Regions from separate parts of the Exiguobacterium sp. s91 genome, predicted to be linked through region 1. Evidence: a T-box and tRNA genes for the amino acid it is inferred to sense, from the RefSeq annotation. Region 1 holds a T-box; the other holds one or more tRNA genes.
What was found. A T-box is a leader RNA that pairs with one kind of tRNA and senses whether it is charged. The one in region 1 lies ahead of ileS (isoleucine--tRNA ligase), so its partner is inferred to be a tRNA-Ile.

Region 1 (3,280 bases):
CGCGTCTGATCAATGCCTTCGATGACGACATCGGCTGGATACCGGTTAAGCGTCTGCGTCCGTGACGGATAATGCTGTTGCGCGAACGGCATCGCTCCGCTATCAAACCAGACATCGATGACTTCTGGTGTCCGGTGCATCACTCCCTGACACGTCGGACACGAGACCGATAACGCATCGACGTATGGTTTATGCAACTCGACGGATTCCGTCGCTGTCGTCGTCCGGTGCAACAAGTCAGCCTTGTTTTTTGGAACGAACGTCGTGTCACACGCTTCACACTCCCAGACGTTCAGTGGTGTGCCCCAGTAGCGATTACGACTGATGTTCCAGTCGACGAGTTGCTCAAGAAACTTCCCGAACCGCCCTTCCTTGACGTGGTCGGGATACCACGTCACAGACGCATTGTTCGCAAGGAGTTGTTCCTTGACGGCCGTCGTCTCGATGAACCAGTTGTCTTGTGCGTAATAGAGCAGTGGCGAGTCACATCGCCAACAATGCGGATAACTGTGCGTATAGCGTTTTTTCGCAAACAAGCGTCCCCGTTCAGCGAGCAGCTGGATGATCGCGACGTCTGACTCTTTGACGAATCGACCAACGAGTGGTGGAACGGCGTCCGTGTAACACCCAGCAGCATCGACGACATTAACGAATGACAGTCCGTTTTCCCGGATGACCCGGTAATCCTCTTCCCCATACGCTGGAGCAAGATGGACAAGTCCGGTTCCACTCGTCGCTTGGACAAAGGACGCCCCGACGACCGTGTGACCATTCTCCGGCGTCACGAAATCAAACGGTGGTTCATAACGCAAGCCAACGAGTTCCGCACCGAGCTGTTCGGATACGACCTCGACGGATTCTGAGAACAGTTCAGCGACTAACGCTTTTGCGACAATGAATCGCTCTCCTTCAAACGCTACCGTGACGTACGTCAATTCCGGATGAACCGCCACCGCGACGTTTGCCGGTAACGTCCAAGGTGTCGTCGTCCACGCAAGCAGAAATGTCTGCTCCATGTCGACGATCGGAAGTTTGACCGTCGCCGATAAGTCCGTTACGTCCTGATAACCTTGCGCGACTTCATGGGAACTGAGTGACGTCTGACAGCTCGGACAATACGGTGATACACGATGTCCTTTCGTCAACCAGCCTTTGTCATGGATCGTCCCAAGGATATGCCAGACGCTCTCGATATACTCGTCCTCCATCGTCACGTAAGGATCATCCATGTCGACCCAGTAGCCGAGTTTTTCCGTGAAGGCACGCCACTGTGTTTCATAGGAGAAGACACTTTCCTTACAGCGTGCGATGAATGCTTCGACACCATAGTCTTCGATCGCTTGTTTGCCGGAGATGCCGAGTTGTTTCTCGACCCCGAGTTCGACCGGTAGTCCATGTGTATCCCAGCCGGCTTTTCGTTCGACCCGGAATCCTTGCATCGTCTTATAGCGGGCGACGGTATCCTTGACGGTTCGTCCGAGTGCATGACCGACGTGGGGTAAGCCGTTCGCGGTCGGCGGTCCTTCGTAGAATACGAAATCCGCTTCCGTGCGTTGCTCGATCGATCGTGCGAAGACCTGATCTTGTTTCCATCTGTTTCGAAGACGCGCTTCGCGTTGTTGTACGGTTTCTGCTTGGTTTTGTGACGTCATCTCTTGTTCGCTCCTTTGTCGGTAACTAAGAGAATACAAAAAAGTCCGCCCCCTTTGACAGGGACGGACTTCACCGCGATACCACCCATATTCCGTCGAGAATGGTTATTCTCGACAGCACTTAGTTGCACACTATCATGTGCATTCCATGTAACGGTGGACACCCGGTCACGCTTACTGAATGGTTCAGCGTGACTTCTCAGAGAGGATCTTCATGATTGATCTGGCTACCGGTTCTCAGCAATCCCGGTTTTCTGTAAGGCAGAGGGACAATCATTACTCTTTCTCGTCAACGAAATGATATGCTCTTGTTGTGGAGAATCTTACCATATGACTTAAAGACTTCACAACATCTTTTTACATTTTATTGCAAAGGAGTTTTTTGAATGTTACATACTTTCCCAACGCTTAAAACAGACCGTCTCGTCTTACGCGAAGTGTTACCCGAAGATGCTACGAGTGTCCTCGCCTATTTATCAGACGAACAAGTCGTCAAACAGATGGGACTCGACGCCTTTCAATCGGAAACAGACGCGCTCGAAGAGATTGATTGGTACGCTTCGATTCGTCGCGATGGCACGGGCATCCGGTTCGGGATCACGTTACAAGAAGACGATGTCATCATCGGCAGTTGCGGTTTCTTGAATCAGTCGGCACGCCATCAGCGGGCAGAACTTGGGTTTGAGTTGAGCCCTGCCTATCAGGGACAAGGCATCGCGAAGGAAGCAGCGCTTGCAGTCATCACATATGGGTTTGAGGAGCTCTCTTTAAATCGTATTGAAGCACTCGTCTTACCAGAGAATTCCGCTTCACAACGATTGCTTGAACGGCTTGGTTTTCAACGCGAAGGGTTGCTTCGTCAATATGAGAAAACACGTGGTCAATTCGATGATTTGTATATGTACTCGATCTTACGGAGTGATTGGTCTGTCTAAAATCTCACTTCAGGTTCTTCGACTCTAAGTCTTTGATCCGTCGGTAGACTTCTTCTACTTCTGATTGCGCAAACCAGGCATCGGGATGCTTTTCAAACATCAACAAATTGATATACCATTCGATGTTATCAGGATCTAATTCTACTGCTTTTTTTGCATGGAACAAAGCGATTACGCAAGCTCCCTCGAGATGGCAAAGTGGATGTAACATTAATGAAGACGTCAAATCATGTATCTCGCTTGATTCATGCTGTTGGAGTAAATAATTCATAAAGGCATATATTGTGAGATGAAACGTATCAAACCCTGCACTCAGGACCATGTTGGATTGCTCTTCTTTTGTTAACTCTAAAAATAGTTTCGCTGCTTTCTCGAAATCCATCTCGGCAATATGTTTCCTTAATCGGTACTCTAATTCCGTCACGGTGATTCCCTTCCTCCATAAAAAATCGCTGTTAATTGGCACTTGCACTATTACACGAGTCGTCTCTCCCAGTAATGTATCTAACATCCGTTGCAGAAGATCGACTGCCATTCCTTTTCATCGATAGAATCGTGCCTTTAGGAATTCAATGATCGGCAACAGTGTCAGTCCGATCGCGAACAAGACGATCAATAACAGATTCGCTGATTCATGTAAAAAGTAATCGAGACAGATGAATCCAAAAATCAGGACAATCAGGATTTTGTAGC
Region 2 (3,280 bases), 460 kb from region 1:
ATCTCCATCGTACGAGCATCGATATGTGGCTCAAGCGCATCATAAGCGTAGCCGAGTTCTGGTAATTCAAATTTTGACATGTTCATGTCCCCCTTTGTGCTATTTTCGAAAACTTCAATACCCTTTAAGACTAGCAAAAGAACCTGTGTTGACGCAAGTCAAGACCCTCGGATTTACTTGACTTCTCGTGGAGCAAAAACTGAGACACCACCACCTGGAACTGGGAAGACACCAAATCCTTCATCGTCGATCACGACAGGGTGATCTTGATGGTTCGTATAGTCGAACCATTCTTGGCCTGCCCGTTCTTCACCAACGAACATCCGTTTTTCACACATATCGGCATTCGACAATAAGACCGCACAGCCAGAGTTCTCAATTTCCTCAACTCCACGACGAACCCAACCGACACAATGTGGATCATCGAGATAATCTTCTTGCTCACCATATGCTTTGTGATACCGTGCATAGAGTAAAGCATCGATCATTTCTTTTTTCCCTTCTACCGGATGTGGTCCTTGCACTCCATAATAGTCACCGTAGAAGACACATGGGTAACCGTCTTTACGAAGTAAAATCGCCGCGTAAGCGTGTTGTTTGAACCAGTCATCCACCCACGACTCAAGTGATTCCCCCGGTTGAGAATCGTGATTGTCGACGAACGTGACGGCATTCGTCGGGTGTGATTCGACAAGGGTATCTGCAAACAATGTCGTCATATCAAACTCCTGTCCCAGCTTCGAAGCTTCATGGAACTTATAATGAAGCGGAACATCGAACAAATCGATCGTATAGTCGACGCTATCAAGGAAATGACGACAATCATCGAGATCTGATTTCCAGAACTCACCGACCATATAGAAGTCACCTTCACTTTTTTCAATCATTGATTTTGCGAATTCATGAACGAATTCATAGTTGATATGTTTGATGGCATCGAGTCGGAAACCTTGGCAATCAATTGTTTCTTGGAACCAATGTCCCCAGCGGATCATTTCTTCTCGGACTTCCGGGTGATTATAATCGATGTTCGCGAACATCAAATAGTCATAGTTTCCGAATTCATCATCGACTTGATCATTCCAATCTTTATTTTTACCGGAAATTTTAAAGACACCCGTCTTTTCTTCACGGGCATCAAAATCCGTTCCATTGAAAAATTCATGTGTCCAGATGAAATCTGAATATTTTCCGTTACGTCCTGGGAACGTAAACTTCGTCCAAGCTTCGATTTCAAACTCTTCTGAAATTTCTTTCGAACGATCTTCCGGATGGACTTCGACGACATTGATCGTCTCGAGTTCATCGGCTGCTGCTTTATGGTTCATGACGACATCAGCGTAAACAGCGATATCGTTCTCCCGAGCAACCTGGATCGCTTCGACGAGTTCATCTTTCGTACCGTATTTCGTACGGACCGTTCCTTTTTGATCAAATTCGCCTAAATCATAGACGTCATAGATGCCATATCCTGTATCTTCATCCGATTGACCTTTTGACGCCGGTGGAATCCACACGGACGTGATGCCGGCAGCACGTAATTCAGGCGCCCGCTCTTTCAAGCGTTGCCAGTGCTTCCCATCATTCTCTACATGCCACTCAAAAAACTGCATCATCGTATGGTTACGTTCCATCTCTCTTCGCTCTCCCTTAGTTACTATAGTATGAATATTATTACAATATCTTTACTATTCCCCGGGGGAACAAAAATAAACGCTTCCCGTTTTTCAACGAGAAGCGTTCTACTGAATGGACCCTGCAGGGCTCGAACCTGCGACCGGACGGTTATGAGCCGTCAGCTCTAACCAGCTGAGCTAAGGGTCCTTAAGTAATAGTAGCGGCGGAGGGAGTCGAACCCACGACCTCACGGGTATGAACCGTACGCTCTAGCCAGCTGAGCTACACCGCCATGATGTATGTTTCTTACTCTTACTAGATTACGAGATGTGGCGAAACTTGTCAATATGCTATTTCAAAAAAATAAACAGCTGATTTCATTTTTTTGAAATCAGCCGTCATAAGAAAATCGTATTTCACTTAGTTCGTTAAAGCCGTCCGCTGTTCAAGGACGAGATCCGTGATGTTAACGGCGTGATCGCCAATTCGTTCGAGGTTTGACAAGAGATCGACGAAGATCATCCCTGCTTGTCCCGTACATTCGCCAGCGTTAACACGAAGGACGTGATGCTTCCGGAATGACCGTTCGAGTGCATCGAGTTTACCTTCGAGTTCTAGAACTTTGCGAGCTCGTGTGACATCATCCTCTTCGACAGCGCGTACGGCACAATCGACGATTTCTTGCGTCAAGGCATACATGTCATCAAGCTCTTTCTTCGCAGCTGATGTGAACTGAATTCGGTTGACGATTTGGAAATCGACTAATTCAACGATGTTTTCGACGTGGTCACCGATTCGTTCGAAATCATTGACAGCGTGCATCAGTAACGAGTGTTCATTTGATTCACGCTCTGATAAATCATGTGCCGCTACTTTAACGAGATAACTCGTGACTTCTGTATTTAAATGGTTGATCGCATATTCAATCTGCTCTGATTCTGAAACATCTTTCTTATCATGCGATTGCGTGTAACGGTGCGCTTTTGCAAGTGCGTCTTTCGAGAATTCTCCCATTCGCAATACTTCGAGCTTTGCTTGATTCAAAGCAAGTGCCGAAGATTGGTTCAAGATGTTCTGATCGAGATGACGCGGTTTCGAATCAATCGTCGTATCCGTACCCGGTACGATTTTTTGTACAAGCCATGCGATTTGCGCAATGAACCAACATTGAATCAACGTATTGACGACATTGAATGTTCCATGTGCAAAGGCGATTTGCATTTTTGGACCTAAATCAAGCGCGCCTGTGATCCAAGTAATGAAGCTTGAGAAGATTGGTAATGCAATCAAGAATAAAATCGTCCCGATAATGTTGAAGATGACGTGTGCCGCTGCTGTCCGTTTAGCTGCAATCGACGCACCAAGTGCTGCAAGTACTGCTGTGATCGTTGTTCCGATGTTATCACCGAACAAGACCGGAAGTGCTGCTTTGATATCGATCATGCCACCAGCGTACAACTCTTGTAAGATACCGATCGTTGCTGAAGACGATTGGACAAGAACAGTAAAGATCGTTCCGACGAATACACCAAGCAATGGATTATCCGACATCGATACCGTCAACTCACGGAACCAGACACTTGACTCGAGTGGAGCCATTCCGTCGCCCATCAATGTCAAACCATAGAACAATGCACCGAAGCCAAAGAAAATCTGTCCGATG

Region 2: it has a tRNA-Ile gene. The T-box ahead of ileS (isoleucine--tRNA ligase) is inferred to sense a tRNA for this amino acid. The anticodon was not compared.

What each region holds. Positions count from the first base shown of each region.
Region 1 is NZ_JACSMZ010000001.1:1,545,405-1,548,684, forward strand. Features, by position in the region: gene ileS (isoleucine--tRNA ligase) at 1-1,652, opposite strand, end outside; T-box leader at 1,709-1,954, opposite strand; gene KNQ06_RS08090 (GNAT family N-acetyltransferase) at 2,039-2,587, shown strand; gene KNQ06_RS08095 (hypothetical protein) at 2,592-3,122, opposite strand; gene KNQ06_RS08100 (DUF2178 domain-containing protein) at 3,129-3,280, opposite strand, start outside.
Region 2 is NZ_JACSMZ010000001.1:2,001,411-2,004,690, forward strand. Features, by position in the region: gene KNQ06_RS10435 (superoxide dismutase) at 1-80, opposite strand, end outside; gene KNQ06_RS10440 (alpha-amylase) at 174-1,634, opposite strand; tRNA gene KNQ06_RS10445 (tRNA-Ile) at 1,751-1,824, opposite strand; tRNA gene KNQ06_RS10450 (tRNA-Met) at 1,836-1,909, opposite strand; gene KNQ06_RS10455 (Na/Pi cotransporter family protein) at 2,038-3,280, opposite strand, start outside.